3 regions of the Streptomyces sp. NPDC050448 genome follow, and region 1 is predicted to be linked to each of the others. Evidence: riboswitches for the same ligand, from Rfam matches in the RefSeq annotation. Region 1 holds a riboswitch; each other region holds the start of a gene.

What was found. A riboswitch is a leader RNA that binds a small molecule or an ion and turns the genes downstream of it on or off. The one in region 1 is predicted to bind cyclic di-AMP.
Region 2: another riboswitch for cyclic di-AMP. It lies ahead of AB0I68_RS23385 (M23 family metallopeptidase); the one in region 1 lies ahead of AB0I68_RS28150 (transglycosylase family protein).
Region 3: another riboswitch for cyclic di-AMP. It lies ahead of AB0I68_RS08020 (LysM peptidoglycan-binding domain-containing M23 family metallopeptidase); the one in region 1 lies ahead of AB0I68_RS28150 (transglycosylase family protein).

What each region holds. Positions count from the first base shown of each region.
Region 1 covers NZ_JBFAJR010000029.1:5,075-10,472, reverse strand. Annotated here, with positions in the region: gene eno (phosphopyruvate hydratase) at 1-908, opposite strand, end outside; gene AB0I68_RS28150 (transglycosylase family protein) at 1,194-1,895, opposite strand; cyclic di-AMP (ydaO/yuaA leader) riboswitch at 1,898-2,069, opposite strand; gene AB0I68_RS28145 (transglycosylase family protein) at 2,346-3,401, opposite strand; gene AB0I68_RS28140 (cytochrome P450) at 3,513-4,778, opposite strand; gene AB0I68_RS28135 (globin domain-containing protein) at 4,927-5,398, shown strand, end outside.
Region 2 covers NZ_JBFAJR010000020.1:126,391-131,788, reverse strand. Annotated here, with positions in the region: gene AB0I68_RS23400 (GNAT family N-acetyltransferase) at 1-740, opposite strand, end outside; gene AB0I68_RS23395 (HPr family phosphocarrier protein) at 925-1,206, shown strand; gene AB0I68_RS23390 (GntR family transcriptional regulator) at 1,432-2,097, opposite strand; gene AB0I68_RS23385 (M23 family metallopeptidase) at 2,278-3,072, opposite strand; cyclic di-AMP (ydaO/yuaA leader) riboswitch at 3,086-3,244, opposite strand; gene AB0I68_RS23380 (pitrilysin family protein) at 3,429-4,796, opposite strand; gene AB0I68_RS23375 (pitrilysin family protein) at 4,817-5,398, opposite strand, start outside.
Region 3 covers NZ_JBFAJR010000004.1:279,917-285,314, forward strand. Annotated here, with positions in the region: gene AB0I68_RS08015 (SGNH/GDSL hydrolase family protein) at 1-123, opposite strand, end outside; gene AB0I68_RS08020 (LysM peptidoglycan-binding domain-containing M23 family metallopeptidase) at 292-1,191, opposite strand; cyclic di-AMP (ydaO/yuaA leader) riboswitch at 1,196-1,404, opposite strand; gene AB0I68_RS08025 (tyrosine-protein phosphatase) at 1,722-2,504, shown strand; gene AB0I68_RS08030 (aspartate aminotransferase family protein) at 2,530-3,933, opposite strand; gene hpnH (adenosyl-hopene transferase HpnH) at 3,930-4,961, opposite strand; gene AB0I68_RS08040 (1-hydroxy-2-methyl-2-butenyl 4-diphosphate reductase) at 4,967-5,398, opposite strand, start outside.

The DNA.
Region 1 (5,398 bases):
AGGCGGTCGGTGATGGTCTTCCAGCCGGCCCAGTCGTCCTCGAACAGCGGGTCCTCGATGGAGACGAGCGGGTACGCCTCGACGAGCTCGGCGTAGTAGTCGGTCATCTCGGCGGCCGAGCGGGACTGGCCCTCGAACTCGTACTTGCCGTCCTTGTAGAACTCGGACGCGGCGACGTCGAGGGCGAGCGCGATGTCCTTGCCCGGGGTGTAGCCGGCCTGCTTGATGGCCTCGATGATGAGGTCGAGCGCGGCGCGGTTGGACTCCAGGTTCGGGGCGAAGCCGCCCTCGTCGCCCAGGCCGGTGGACAGACCCTTGGTGTGCAGGACCTTCTTGAGGGTGTGGTAGACCTCGGCACCCCAGCGCAGGGCCTCGGAGAAGGACTCCGCGCCGATCGGGGCGATCATGAACTCCTGGATGTCCACGTTGGAGTCGGCGTGCGACCCACCGTTGAGGATGTTCATCATCGGAACGGGCAGCAGGTGCGCGTTCGGGCCGCCGAGGTAGCGGAAGAGCGGGAGGTCCGAGGCCTCGGACGCGGCGTGCGCGACGGCGAGGGACACGCCGAGGATGGCGTTGGCGCCGAGCGAGCCCTTGTTGTCGGTGGCGTCCAGGTCGAACATGGCCTGGTCGATCAGGCGCTGCTCGGTGGCGTCGTAGCCGACGAGCTCCGGGCCGATCTGCTCGATGACGGCGAGGACGGCCTTCTCGACACCCTTGCCCATGTAACGGTTGGGGTCACCGTCACGGAGCTCGATGGCCTCGAATGCACCGGTGGAGGCGCCGGACGGAACTGCAGCACGGCCGGTGCTGCCATCGTCGAGGCCCACCTCGACCTCGACCGTGGGGTTGCCTCGGGAGTCCAGGATTTCCCGGGCTACGACGACGTCGATGGACGGCACGAGCATCTCCTTCTGGGATGTGACGCTGGATGTGCGGTGGCGTGTCAGGCCGTGGGATGGCCTTGCCGCCTAGAGCCTAACCGGCTCCGGGCGCTCGACCGGCCGACCGCCCGGCCCCTGGGACGAAAAAGGGCCCGAATACCCGCCTTCCGGGACATAGGACTCTCGATTGCCGGCGTCTCGACCGGGGCCGCGCAGGAAAAACGCCACCGCCCGGCGCGTGGGGGCAGACGCGCCGGGCGGTGGGGATGCTGCGTGTTGCACGAGCTGCCGCGGTAGTTACCGCGGGATTCAGCTGAGCTTCAGCTTCTGACCGGGGAAGATCAGGTCGGCATCCGAGACGATGTCCTTGTTGAGCTCGAAGAGCTTCTCCCAGCCGCCCTTGACGCCGTTGGCCTCGGCGATGGTGCCCAGGGTGTCGCCGGACTTGACCTCGTACGAGCCGTTGCCGGTCTTCGGGGCCGGGGCCTCGGAGCGCTCGGAGCGGGTGGTCGGGGCCTCGGAGCGCTGCGTCTCCTTCTTCGGCTCGGTCTTCTTCGGCTGGGTCTTCTTCGTCTCGGCCTTCTGCTCCGTCTTCTTCGGGGTGTCGGTCGTACCACCACCGGTGTAGGAGGAGTTGGACAGGCCGACGCCGCAGGACGGCCACGCGCCCTTGCCCTGGCCCTTGAGGACCTTCTCGGCGATGGCTATCTGCTGCGCCTTGGAGGCCTGGTTGGCCTGGGCGGCGTACGCCTTGCCGCCGTACGCGGCCCAGGTGGAGGCCGAGAACTGCACTCCGCCGTAGTAGCCGTTGCCCGTGTTGATGGCCCAGTTGCCGCCGGACTCGCACTGCGCGACGCGGTCCCACTCGGAGACGGTCGCGGCGGAGGCGGAGCCCGCGGTCATCAGGGGCGCCGCGACGGCGACACCGGCGACGCCGGCGAGCGTGACGATGCGGGTGGTCCGCTCGATGGCGGTGGCGCGGCGGTGCTTGCCCTTGCCGGAAAGCAGCATGGAGTTCTCCTCACCGACGCCTGCGAGGTGAGCTGTCGGGTTCGGGCGGATGAGTGCCCGGCCGTGCGATGTGGCGCACGACTTAACCCCTAGCCGTTTCCGTGACCGTCTCTCAACGGCCGGTCCCGGCGCCTACCTTGGTTCCCCCGCTCCTGCCTTCGGCGCTTGACGCGACGACTGTTCCCCCCGTCCGCCGGCAGGACTCGGCGATGCGGTCGAAGAGGCCCGCGGTGGCGGGCGACTCAGAAGGTAGACAGGTCTCTCCCCGATGTTCAACGAGGAACATCGGGGAGAAACGACCCCTACTTGCGCTCTCCTTGCGGGCATTTGCGCAGGTGAGGACGGGGTTTGCGGAAGGCTTCGGGCGGGACACGCCAGTTGACCGGAAGAGACACATGTCTCACTTGCAGATAACAGACATTCAGCTCTTTTTGGGTGTCCGAAGTGTCACTATTTCTGGCTTAGATGCAGATTCTGGCCAGGCTTGATCAGATCGGCGTCATCCCCGATGACCTGCTCGTTGGCCTGGTAGAGCGCGTTCCAGCCGCCCTTGAGGCCCTTGGCAGACGCGATGGTGGCCAGGCTGTCACCCGCCTGGACGGTGTACGAGGGGGCCGACGCCGCCTCTGACACGACGGGCGCCTCGGGGGCCGGCGTACCACGGTGCTTGCCGGTGCCGGAGGTGTCCGGGATGGCGGCCGGGTCGGTGGAGGCGCCCGGGGTACCGGGGGTACCCGGGGTCGAGGGGGCGCCGGGCTTGGCCGGGTTGGCCGGAGCGGTCGGGTCCGCCGGGTGCCCGGGCGTGGTCGGGGTTCCCGGGGCCGTCGGCGCGATGGGCGTCGTCGGGGCCGTGGGGACGCCCGGGTTCACGGTCGGGTCGCCCGGGAGCACCGGGACGGACGGCGACGTGGACGGCGCATCCGGGTCGGGCATGACGGGCAGTCCGCTGTTCGGCGCGAGCGGCGCCGGCGGGAGCGTGAAGTCGGGGGCCGGGGTCGGGGTCGGGGCGCCGAAGTCCATCGCCTTGGCCCCGGTGCCGCCGCGCGGGACCGAGTCGTCGGGGCGCGAGTGGCTCGGGGCGACCGGTCCGAGCGTGCCGGGCAGGCCCGGGTCCACGCTCGCGGCGGGAGCCTGCTGGGTCAGCCCGGCCGACTCCGAGCACTGCCCCCACGCCGAGGGACCCTGGGCGCCCAGCACGCGCTCCGCGACGGCGATCTGCTGCGACCGGCTGGCGAGGTCGGGACGCTCGGCGAACGCGAGGCCGCCCGAGGCGTTCCACTGCTCCTGCGTGAACGAAAGTCCGCCGTACGACCCGCTGCCGAAGTTGGCGCTCCAGGAGCCCCCGCTCTCGCACTCGGCGACCTTGTCCCACGTGGAGGTGTCGGCCGCGCTCGCGCCGGTGGCGGCGAGCAGCGGTAGTGCCAAAGCGGAGCCAGTGACTCCGGCGGTGACGACTATCGCGGGTACCTGGCGGGGGCGTCTGTGGCGGCCGTTCCCGGAACGCATGAGCTGCACCTTTCGCATAACGGCTGGGTAACGGCAGAACCTAGCCGTCTTAGCACGATAGTCACAACTCTTGACGGGAGCTGACTTACGGTCAGGGGACGTTCAGGTGTTTCAAGGTGTGAACCGGACGGGAAGAGTGCGCAGGCCACGCATGATCAGACCCCCGCGCCAGCGAAGGTCGTTGGGCGGAACAGCGAGTTCCAGATCTGGCAGACGCGTCAGCAAAGTCGCAAGCGCCGTCTGCCCTTCAAGTCGTGCGAGCGGAGCGCCCAGGCAGTAGTGGATGCCGTGCCCGTATCCGAGGTGCTGGTTGTCCGTGCGGGAGAGGTCCAGGGTGTCCGGATCGGCGAACCGCTCGGGATCCCGGTCGGCCGCGGCGAGGACGACGAGCACCGGATCGCCGGCCGCGACGTCCTGGCCCCCGAGGGTCAGCGGCTCGGTGGCGAACCGCCAGGTGGCGAGCTCCACGGGACCGTCGTAGCGGAGCAGCTCCTCGATGCCGGTCTCCAGCAGGCCGCTCTCACCGGCGGCGAGGGAGTCCTGGAGGCGGGCGCGCTGGTCCGGGTTCATGAAGAGGGAGTGGACGCCGTTGCCGATGAGGTTCACGGTCGTCTCGAATCCGGCGAAGAGCAGGATGAAGGCCATGGCGGTGGCCTCGGCCTCCGTCAGGTGGTCGCCGTGGTCGCTCGCGCGGATCAGGTCGGAGATCAGGTCATTACCCAGATCATCCCTTTTGCGGTGGATGAGTTCACCGAGGTAGGTCCGCATCTGCTTCACGGAGCGGGCGACGCCGCCGCGCGGGCCGCCGCCGTGCCGGATCATCATCCCGGCCCAGTCGCGGAAGTCGTCCTGGTCCTCGCGCGGTACGCCGAGCATCTCGCAAATGGCGTAGATGGGGAGCGGGAAGGCGAACTCGTGGATGAGGTCCGCCTCCCCCCTGCTCGCGAACTGATCGATGAGGTGGTCGGTCAGCTCCTGCACCCGGGGAGTGAACTCGGCCACCCGGCGCGGGGTGAACGCCTTCGACACCAGCCGCCGCAGCCGGGTGTGGTCCGGCGGGTCGATGTTGAGCAGATGCGTCATCAGTTCCGCCTTGCGCTCCCCCGGGATCCCGGTCTTGCCCTTGGCGTGCGCCGGCTCCGCGTGGTGCGCCGGGTTCTTGCTGAGCCGCTGGTCCGCAAGGGCCTGGCGGGCGTCGGCGTACCGGGTGACGAGCCAGGCCTCGACCCCGCTGGGGAGCTTGGTGCGGTGCACCGGGGAGTGCTCGCGCAGCCAGGCGTACGCCGGGTACGGATCGGTCGCGAACTCCCAGTCGAACAGGGTCGGGCCCTGGGGAGGAGTGCTGTCTGCGGGGGCTCTGGAGGTCGGCTCGTGCACCCGCTGACCGTATCCCGCGCGCCGGCCGCCATCCCATATGGGTCGTTCGCCGCGGCTGTCCGTAGATCCGCCATCGCTTGACCTCGCGTTCCCCGGCCCTCCTATTTTCGGATGTGTGGATGTGAGGATCTTGAAAAGCAGCTTCGCGGTGGTGGAGAGACGGGCCGAGCACGCGGTCAAGTACTTCTACTCCCACCTCTTCTGGCACAACCCCGGGTTCCGTGGACTCTTCCCGGCCTCCGCGCAGGACATGGAACGCCAGCGCGACCGGCTCTTCGCCGCGCTGACCCACGTGGTCGCCCACTTCGAGGACGAGAACCTCCTCCCCTATCTCCACGACCTCGGCCGCGACCACCGCAAGTTCCTCGCCGGCCCCCACCACTACGCGGCCGTCGGATCCAGCCTGCTCGCCGCGCTCGCCCGGACCTCCGGCGAGGCCTGGACCCCGGGCGTGGAGAAGGTCTGGTCCGAGGCGTACCAGGTGGTCGCCGACGCCATGATGGCCGGAGCCGCCGCGAGCGAGGACCCCCCGTGGTGGGACGCCGAGATCGTGCGCCACCTCCGGTACGGGGAGGACATAGGGGTGCTGACCCTGCGCCCGCACGAGGCCTTCCCCTATC
Region 2 (5,398 bases), on a different contig from region 1:
TTCACGGCGTAGAGGTGGCCGTGGAAGCCGCTGTCGCGCAGGTTCCGCAGGGCGGCCGCGCCGACGCCTCCGCCGGAGCGGCTGACTCCGATCACCGCCACCGAGCCGGGGGCCAGCAGCCGCTGCACGGAGCGGGCTTCGGCGCGCTGCTCGCGGGCGCGCTGCACGGCCAGGGACTCGGCGGTGGGTTCGAGGTCGAGGGTGAGGTGGACGGAGCCGTCTTCGAAGCTGCGCTTCTGCTGGTAGCCGACGTCGGTGAACACCTTGATCATCTTGTTGTTGGCGGGCAGCACTTCGGCCGCGAACCGGCGGATGCCCCGCTCGCGGGCGACCGCGCCGATGTGTTCGAGGAGCGCGGAGGCGACCCCGCGCCCCTGGTGGGCGTCCTGGACGAGGAAGGCGACCTCGGCCTCGTCGGCGGGGGCGGACGCGGGCCGGCCGTCGGGGCCGATCCGGTCGTAGCGGACGGTGCCGATGAACTCCTCGCCGATGGTCGCCGCGAGGCCGACCCGGTCCACGTAGTCGTGGTGCGTGAAGCGGTGCACGTCCCGGTCGGAGAGCCGGGGGTAGGGCGCGAAGAACCGGTAGTACTTCGACTCGTCGGAGACCTGCTCGTAGAAGCTGACCAGTCGGCCCGCGTCCTCCGTGGTGATGGGCCTGATCCGGGCGGTGCCGCCGTCGCGCAGGACGACATCGGCCTCCCAGTGGGCCGGGTACGAGGGGTCCGACGCGGTGGTCATGCGGCGATCTTAAGGCCAGGACTGGCCGAATTGCTCCTGCGCGGCGCACGAGGCGGGCAGGGGCAAATCGGTGCAAGCTGGGGTAGGTCGTACGGCGGATGATTCGGGCCGGAGGTCGGTCGGAGCATTCGAGGCGTCGTGAGAGACTGGTCTAGACAACCGTAAGAACCTGAAGGGCATCACCATGGCAGAGCGCCGCGTCAACGTCGGCTGGGCCGAGGGCCTGCACGCTCGTCCCGCCTCGATCTTCGTCCGCGCGACGACCGCTTCCGGCGTCCCGGTGACCATCTCGAAGACCGACGGGAACCCCGTCAACGCCGCGTCCATGCTCGCGGTGCTGGGCCTGGGCGCCCAGGGCGGCGAGGAGATCGTCCTCGCGTCCGACGCCGAGGGTGCCGAGGCGGCGCTCGACCGCCTCGCGAGGCTGGTCGCCGAGGGCCTCGACGAGCTCCCCGAGACCGTCTGACCCTTCGGGTTCGCCCCCGGGCATGCGATGAAGCCGCGGCCACCGGTATTCCGGCGGCCGCGGCTTCATCGTTTTCCCACCCCGTTCGACGCCCCATTCAGGACGCGTCGGGAATTCCTGCCATCCGCGCGGGGCGACAACACGCACACCACGAATTCGGCTGCCGCCTACGGCCTCAACCACTTCCGGCATTAAGCAGCCTCCGACAGTAATACGCGGCATTTGTTAATGCGGACCGCTCGCCGTGTTTACGGCATGTTGCGAAGTCCTCACCCGCAGCCGGTGCGCCCCGGCCGCCCGGTCCGCGTGCACCGCCGTCAGCGTCCGGGCGCGCTCGGCGTCCCCGCGGGCCACCGCGTCCACGATCGCCCCGTGCTCCGCCCAGGACTCGACGGGCCGGGCCGGCGCCTCCACGGCGTACATCCAGGCGACCTTGTGCCGCATCTGCGTGAGCAGCGCGATCAGCCCGGGGCTGCCGGAAGCCTGGGCGAGGGTCTCGTGGAACCAGCCTCCCAGGGACCGCAGATCCTCCCCCTGGCCCCGCCTGGCCCGCTCCTGGCCCAGTCTGACCAGCCCGCGCAGCACCTTGAGGTGGGCCTCGGTGCGCCGGCGGGCGGCCCGGGCGGCCGCCAGCGGCTCGAGCAGCATCCGCAGCTCCAGGAGGTCGGCCGCCTCCTGCTCGGTGGGCTCGGCGACGCAGGCGCCCGCATGCCGCCGGGTGGTGACGAAGCCTTCGGACTCCAGGGTCCGCAGCGCCTCGCGGACCGGGACGCGGGAGACGCCGTACCGGCGGGCCAGCACCTCCTCGGTCAGCCTGCCGCCCGGTTCGAAGACTCCGGAGACGATGTCGTCGCGGATTGCCGTGCATACCGCGTGCGCAGGAATACGCAAGTCCGGACCTCCGCCTATTTCCGACTGCCGACGCCATTACCGCGACCGTGCTGGGATCGTACTGGGACTCTATTGCAACAAGCGATGTTTTCCGAGCGCGGACGGAAATCGCGAATGTTTACAGCCACAACGCGAAGGCCCCGGCTCGGGGAGCCGGGGCCTTCGGTGAAGTGCTGCGGGTCAGACGTCGACGCCGTGGTTGCGCAGGTAGGCGACCGGGTCGATGTCCGAGCCGTACTGGGGGCCGGTGCGGGCCTCGAAGTGCAGGTGCGGGCCGCTGGAGTTGCCGGTGGAGCCCGACAGGCCGATCTGCTGGCCCGCGGTGACCTGCTCGCCGACGGAGACGTCCAGCGAGGTCATGTGGCCGTACTGCGTGTACGTGCCGTCGTTGTGCTTGATGACGACGTTGTTGCCGTACGCGCCGCCCCAGCCGGCCTCGACCACGGTTCCGGCGCCCACCGCGTGCACCGAGGTGCCGGAGGCCGCGTGGAAGTCGATGCCGGTGTGGCTGCCGGAGGACCACATGCCGCCGCCTGCGTGCCACTGGGTGCTGATATAGGACCCGTCGACCGGGGCGACGAAGGTGTTGAGGCGCTTGCGCTCCTCCTCGCGGGCGGCGCGCTCGGCGGCCTCGCGCTCGGCCTTCACCTTCTCCTCGGCCTTCGCCTTGGCCTCGGCGGCGCGCGCCTTCGCGTCGGCCTCCGCCTTCGCCTTGGCGGCCGCGGCCTCGGCCGCGTGCTGCTGGGCCTCGGCCTGGGCCTCGATCTGGACCGGGACGTCCTCGGCCGTCACGACGGCGTTCAGGCCGGTGTCCTCCATGGAGGGCGCCTTGTCCGACGCGGCGAACGCCGGGCCTGCGAGGGAGCCGACGACACCGGTGGTGGCGAGGGCGGCTATGCCGGCGTAGCCGGCGGTCTTGCGGCTCAGACGACTGGAACCACGGTGTTTACCGGCGGCACGACTGCCAAACGCCATGAAGGGGCTGATCCTTTCCTTCCTTCTCGCCTACCGGGTTAGCTGACGGGTTCGGAGCAGGAAGGTCTCCTACGGGCCCCCTCTGACGAGGCGGTCCGATTCACCCCAGGGACGCATGTGGGTCCCCGGCTCCCCAGGCTCGCGCCTGACGGGGACTCGGCGATCGCTGCCCGGTGCCGCGGATGCGGCGCGTACAACTGACGGACAGCACGCCCGACGCTAGGCGGATCATCAGTCAATCGCCAAACAGACGCGCCTTTTTGTTGCGTACGCCACACCACATACAAGCAACCTCTCCACCAAACAGACAAAAGGGGCCCCGGTGGACAAGCCACCGGAACCCCTTGAGATGTCCGTCAGTTGGTGACGACGGTGACCTCGCCGATCCCGAGCGCCCGCACCGGCGCCTCGATCTGCGAAGCGTCGCCCACCAGGACGGTGACCAGGCGGTCCACCGGGAACGCGGCCAGGACGGCCGAAGTCGCCTCCACCGTGCCCGTTTGGGCCAGCTGCGCGTACAACCGGGCCTGGTAGTCGTCCGGGAGCTCCTGCTCGACCTGGTCGGCGAGCGTGCCGGCGACGGCCGCGGCCGTCTCGAACTTCAGCGGGGCCACGCCCACCAAGTTCTGCACCGCCACGTCCCGTTCGGCGTCGGTCAGGCCGCCCTCCGCGAGGGTGCGGAGCACCTTCCAGAGGTCGTCGAGCGCCGGGCCGGTGTTGGGGGTGTCCACGGAGCCGCTGATGGCGAGCATCGAGGCGCCCTTGCCGTCGGCGGTGGAACGCAGCACCTGGCCGAAGGCGCGCACGCCGTACGTGTAGCCCTTCTCCTCGCGCAGCACCTTGTCCAGGCGCGAGGTGAGGGTGCCGCCCAGGCAGTACGTGCCGAGCACCTGCGCCGCCCAGACCCGCTCGTGCCGGTCCGGCCCGATCCGGCCGATGAGCAGCTGCGTCTGGACCGCGCCGGGCCGGTCCACGATGACCACGCGGCCGGTGTCGTCGGCGGTCACCGGCGGCACCGGGAGCGCCTCGGCGGAGTTGCCTGTCCAGCTGCCCAGGGTGTCCGCCAGCACGGCGTCCAGGTCGATGCCGGTCAGGTCGCCGACGACCACCGCCGTGGCGGTGGCGGGGCGTACGTGGGCCTCGAAGAAGGCGCGTACGGCCGCGGAGTCGATCCGGGCGACCGTCTCCTCGGTGCCCTGGCGCGGGCGGGACATCCGCAGGGTGGACGGGAAGAGCTGCTTGGAGAGCTCCTTGGCGGCGCGGCGCTGCGGGTTGGCCAGCTCGTGCGGGATCTCGTCGAGCCGGTTGCGCACCAGCCGGTCGACCTCGCTGTCGGCGAAGGCGGGCGCGCGCAGCGCCTCGGCGACCAGGCCCAGCGCCTTGGCCAGCCGGGAGGCCGGGACCTCCAGGGAGACCCGCACGCCCGGGTGGTCGGCATGCGCGTCGAGCGTGGCGCCGCAGCGCTCGAGCTCGGCCGCGAACTCCTCGGCGGTGTGCTTGTCGGTGCCCTCGGACAGCGCGCGGGCCATGATGGTCGCCACGCCGTCCAGGCCCTGGGGCTCGGCGTCCAGCGGGGCGGCCAGGTTGACCTCGACGGCGACGACCTGCTGGCCCGGCCGGTGGCAGCGCAGCACGGTCAGGCCGTTGGGCAGCGAGCCGCGCTCCGGGGCAGGGAAGGCCCACGGCCGGGCCTGGCCGGCCTGCGGCTGCGGGTGGAAGGTCATCGTGACGGCTGCGGTGTCGCTCACTGCTCCGCCCCCTCGTTCTCGTCGTTCTCGTCGGCCTCTGCCGGAAGCGGCTCGTACACCAGCACCGCGCGGTTGTCGGGGCGCAGTCGGGCCGCGGCCACGGCCTGCACCTCCTCGGCGGTGATGTCGAGGACCCGCTGGACGGCGCTGAGCGCCAGCTGCGGGTCGCCGAACAGCACGGCGAAGCGGCACAGTTCGTCGGCCCGGCCGGCCACCGTGCTCAGCCGGTCCAGCCACTCGCGCTCCAGCTGCGCCTGGGCGCGCTCCATCTCCTCGGCCGTCGGGCCCTCGGCGGCGAACCGCGCGAGCTCCTCGTCGACGGCCGCCTCGATGTCGGGCACCTCGACCCCGCTGGAGGTCTTCACGTCCAGCCAGCCCAGCGAGGGCGCGCCGGCGAGCCGCAGCATGCCGAAGCCTGCCGCGACGGCCGTCTGGTCGCGGCGTACCAGGCGGTTGTGCAGCCGGGAGGACTCGCCACCGCCCAGGACGGTCAGCGCCACGTCGGCGGCGTCGCACTCGCGGCTGCCGTCGTGCGGGAGCCGGTAGGCGGCCATCAGCGCGCGGGCCGGGACCTCCTC
Region 3 (5,398 bases), on a different contig from region 1:
GGCGAGCCGGTCCGCCCAGCCGAGAAAGGTGTCCCCGGGCCCCGGGTCCCCCACACCCTCGGTGAAGCTGTCCCCGATCGCCGCGTACGAGCCGATGGTCTTGAGTGTCGTCGTCGCTGCCACGGGACCCCATACTTCACCCCGGTACGTGACCTACGCCACCGTAGGCAGGGGTTGACGGGCCGTGATCTATACCACCCGGTCGGTTCGGAATAACAAGGCGTGAGGCCGGGACCCCCCTCGGGTCCCGGCCTCACGTGTCCGGTTGCCTCTCTCCGACGGCGGGAGCCGTCAGATGCTCACGCCCTTGGAGCGGAGGTAGGCCAGCGGGTCGATGTCCGAGCCGTAGGACGGCCCGGTGCGGATCTCGAAGTGCAGGTGCGGGCCGGTCGAGTTGCCGGTGGAGCCGGAGAGGCCGATGGTCTGGCCGGCGGTGACGCTCTGGCCGACCGAGACGGAGAGCTGGGACAGGTGGCCGTACTGGGAGTACTTGCCGTCCGCGTGCCGGATGACGACCTCGTTGCCGTACGCGCCGCCCCAGCCGGCCGAGACCACGGTGCCCGCACCGACGGCCCGGACGGTGGTGCCGGAGCTCGCGATGAAGTCGACACCGGTGTGGTAGCCGCTGGCCCACATGGCGCCGGGGGTCTTGTACTGGGTGGAGATCCCGCCGCCGCCGGCGACGGGGGCGACGAAGCCGGCGGCGCTGACCGTGCCGGCGGCGGACTGGGCGGCGCTCTTCTTGGCGGGCGCGGGCGCGGGGGCGGCCGGAGCCGGCGCGGACTCCGCGGCCGGGGCCGCCTCGCCCTTCGCACCGAGGGTCAGCTTCAGCCCGGGGTGGATCAGCGAGGGGTTGGTGCCGACGGCCTCGCGGTTGTCGGCGTACAGCTGCTGCCAGCCGCCGGAGAGGTGGCGGTCCTGAGCGATCTTGGAGAGGTAGTCGCCCGGCACGACGGTGTAGACGGCCGGAGCGCCCTGCGCCGCAGCGGCGGGCACGGCCCGCAGCGCCGCCGGAGCCTGCGGGGCCCGCACGGGAGCCGCGGCGGGAGCCGCCGTCGGGGCGGCGGCCGCGTGGGCGCCGGCGGCACCCAGCAGAGGCAGCGCGAGGGCCGCACCACCGGTGCCTGCGACGGCGAAACCGCGCGCCATGGAACGGGACTTGGGACGGCGGTGCTTACCCTTTGCAGGCATGGCGAATTCCTCTCCGTCGCCTGCGAGGTGAGCTGTCGGGTTCGGACTGGAGATGTCCGGCCGCACATGAACGGACCATGTACGGCTTCACCCCGAGCTGCGCCGATACAAAGATCGGAAAACAGCGGCTTACCTGGTTCCCCCGCTCCTGCCGCGCGCGTCAATAGTCGGGTGCGGTTTCCGGACGGCGGCAGGATTCGGCGGTCCATCCGGATCGATCGCGAAGGTAATCCAGCCCGGCCGCACGGAACAAGCCATGAATTTCCTGACGGATTCACAGGGCGGGGAGTTCGGCGGAATTCCGGTCACCCTCCGTCCATACCCCGCCGCCAACAACCGCCCCGGCCGGGCCATTCGACTTTGACGATCAGGCACTCACGGTCACCGTATGATCTGGCTCACGGGGCTGCGCCCGATCTCGCCTCCGGTGATGGCAAGTTGGTCTCAAGTAGCGTAATTCGGACATCCCACGACGATGCGGAGGAGTTCCCGTGACCCAGCAGATACCCCAGCCCCCGCGGACGGAGCCCATGCCCGAGCCGGAGCTGGCCGGAGTGCGCAACTTCCGCGACGTGGGCGGCCTCCCCGCCACCGACGGGCGGAGGGTCAAGCCGGGACGACTGTTCCGTAGCGGACATCTGGCACATGCCACCGAAACCGATGCAGAATTCCTCGCATCGCTCGGCCTCCACACGATTTTCGACTTCCGCAACGGCGCCGACCATGCCGTGGAGGGACTCGACGTCGAGCTCCCCGGCGTCCGGAACGTCAACATCCCGCTGTCGGATCCGGCCGACGGCAAGGAATTCTGGACGATGGTCCGCAACGGCGGCCTCGAGCAGCTCCGCGGAATCCTGGGCGACGGAAAGGGCGCCGCCCGGATGGCCCACTCGTACCGCTCGATGGTCAGGCACCGCACCACCGAACACAGCCGGGTCGTGCACGCCCTCGCCGAGGACAGCCTTCCGGCGCTCATGCACTGCGCGGCCGGCAAGGACCGGGCCGGCCTGTCGATCGCCGTCACCCTGCTCGCGCTGGGTGTCGAGCGCGAGGCGATCGTGGCGGACTACCTGGAGTCCAACGCCCCGCACCGCCGGTACCGGGTGCGCCGCGGCAGCGACGCCCCCGAGGCCCACTCCCCCGAGGTGATGGAGCTGCTCGCCCCGCTCTTCGACGCCCGCGCCGAGTACCTGACGGCGGCCTTCGACGCCATCGACGAGCACTGGGGCGGTGTCGAGCGGTACCTGGCCGAGGGCCTCGGGCTCACGCCCGAGACCCTCGGCCGGCTGCGGGACCGGCTGCTCGACCGGTAATCCGGCCGAGCGGCGGAGCAGGCCGTCAGCCGCCGCCGACGGCCTGCTTCACCAGCGTCCTGCCGAAGTCCCACATCAGCCCGCCGCCGCCGTGCGCCTCGTCCATGACCTCGCGGAAGGCGCCGACGAACCGGTCGACGTCCCGCTCGTCCACGATCAGCGGCGGGATGAGCTTGATGACCTCCAGATGATCACCGGACACCTGTGTCAGGATCCGGTGCTTCTGCAGCAGCGGAACCACGACCATCTGGGCGAAGAGCCCCTTGCGGGCCGCCTGGAGCATGGCCCACCGGCTGCGCAGCCCCAGCGAGGACGGCCGCCCGAACTCGATGCCGATCATCAGGCCGCGCCCCCGTACCTCGTGGAGCAGCTCGTACTCGTCCACGAGCGCCGCGAGCCGCCCGCGCAGCAGGTCGCCCATCGCGCGGGCGTTCGCGACCACCGACTCGTCCTCCATGACGCAGAGCACCGCCAGCCCGGCCGCCATCGCCTGCGCGTTGGATCCGAAACTGGCGGAGTGCACCAGCACGCGGTCCATGGACGAGTAGACCTTCTTGAAGATCCAGTCCTTGCCCAGGGTCGCGCCGACGGGCACATAGCCGCCCGACAGGGCCTTGGCCACACACACCAGATCCGGCTCCACGCCCGGCTCGTGCTGGTACGCGTAGAAATCCCCGGTCCGGCCGAGGCCCGTCTGCACCTCGTCCGCGATCAGCAGCGCCTTGTGCCGGTGCAGCAGCTCCTGCGCCGCGAGCAGGAACCCGGGCGGGGCCGCGAGCACGCCCTTGCCCTGGACCGGCTCGACGACGAAGGCGGCGACGTCGCCCCGCTTCAGTTCCCGCTCCAGGGCGGCCAGGTCCCCGAGGGCGATCTTCGTATCGGGCAACAGCGGCGCGAAGCCGTCCCGGAAGCCGCCCTCCCCGTTGACCGAGAGCGAGCCCGTGGTCAGCCCGTGGAAGGCGTGGTCGCAGTAGAGGACCCTGGGCCGCCCGGTGGCGTACCGGGCGAACTTCAGGGCGGTCTCCACGGCCTCGGTGCCGCTGTTGCCGAAGAAGACCCGGTCCAGGTGCGGGCTGTACGAGAGCAGCTTCTCCGCCAGCAGCCCGGGCAGCGGCTGGCAGTCGAACCGGGTCAGATCGGCGAGCTGGGCGTCCAGGACGTCGTGCAGGGCCTGGCGGACCACCGGGTGGTGCCGGCCCAGGCCCATCACTCCGAACCCGGCCAGCATGTCCAGGTAGTCGTTGCCGTCGGCGTCCCAGAAGTGCGCGCCCTCGGCCCGTACGTAGACCTTGTCGAAGCCGATCGTGTGCAGCATCCGCGGCAGCTGGTGGTTGAGGTGCCGCGCGTGCAGCTCGTACCGCTCCGCGCCGCGCTCGGCCAGCAGGGCGCCGAGGTCGAAGCCCTTGCCCCCTCCCGACGCGGGCGTCATGCCGACTTGTCCCGGTTGCCGCCGAGGGTCTCGCGGGCCGCGCGCAGGGACTCCTTGAGGGAGCCCATGGTGGCGAGGACGGCGGTGGGCTCGTAGCCGCAGTGCGCCATGCAATTCGCGCAGCGCGGGTCCTTTCCGCGGCCGTACTTGCTCCAGTCGGTTTCCTCGATCAGCTCCCGGTACGTCGGCACGTAGCCGTCGCTCATCAGATAGCAGGGGCGCTGCCAGCCGAAGAGGGAGTAATTGGGAATGGCCCAGGCGGTGCAGGGGAAATCTGCCTTGCCCTCCAGGAAGTCGAGGAAGAGCGGGGAGTGGTTGAGCCGCCAGCGCCCCCGGTTTCCGCCCGCGAAGGCCTTCTTGAAGAGTTCCCTGGTCTGTTCGACGCCGAGGAAGTGCTCCTGGTCGGGGGCCTTTTCGTAGGCGTAGGCGGGAGAGATCATCATTTCGTCGACCTTGAGGTCGTCATTGAGGTAGTTGAGCACCTCGATGATCGTCTGCGGGGTGTCGGTGTTGAAGAAGGTGGAGTTGGTGGTGACCCGGAACCCGCGCTTCTTCGCGTCCTTGATGGCGGCGACCGCCTCGTCGAAGACGCCTTCCTTGGCCACCGACTCGTCGTGCCGCTCGCGCAGCCCGTCGATGTGCACGGCGAAGGCGAAGTACGGGGACGGGGTGAACTTCTCGATCTTCTTGCGCAGCAGCATCGCGTTGGTGCAGAGGAACACGTACTTCCGCCGGGCCACCAGCTGCCGCACGATCTCGTCGATCTGCGGGTGCATCAGGGGTTCGCCGCCCGCGATGGACACCATGGGCGCGCCGGACTCCAGGACGGCACCGACCGCCTGGGCGACCGGCATGCGCTGCTTGAGCACGCCGGCCGGGTGCTGGATCTTCCCGCACCCCTCGCAGGCCAGATTGCAGGCGTAGAGCGGCTCCAGCTCGACGATCAGCGGGAACTTCTCACGCTTGCGGAGCTTCTGTTCGAGAAGATACGTCCCGACCCTGATGGACTGTCGCAGTGGCATGGCCATCTGGCTCACCTCCTGGGGAGCAGCAAAGAACGGTGCCAGTCATGAAACGCGGGCAGTACGGCACGCAGTACGCGGAACGCCGATATTCCACCGCGGAGCGTGCCGATACGGACGAGCTCGTGCTCCGGAGCGTCCACGATCACCCGGACGGCCGCAACCGGACGGTTCCGGCCACCCGCGGCGGCCCGGGTGGCCGTCCACAGGGTGGCCGCGGACTCCATGTCGACCGCGATGGCGCCGGTGGCGCGCAGCTGGGCGCGCTCCTGGCCGCGGACGACGTGGTCGGATCCGGTCAGTGCGCCGATGTGCACGGCCTGGCCCGGAGCGGCCCGGGCCAGTGCCTCGGCGAGCAGGGCGGTGCCGGCGCAGGCGACGGCGCCCCGCGGATCCCGGGTCTCCTCGGCGACGACCAGGTCGCCCGGGCTCATCCCGGGGAC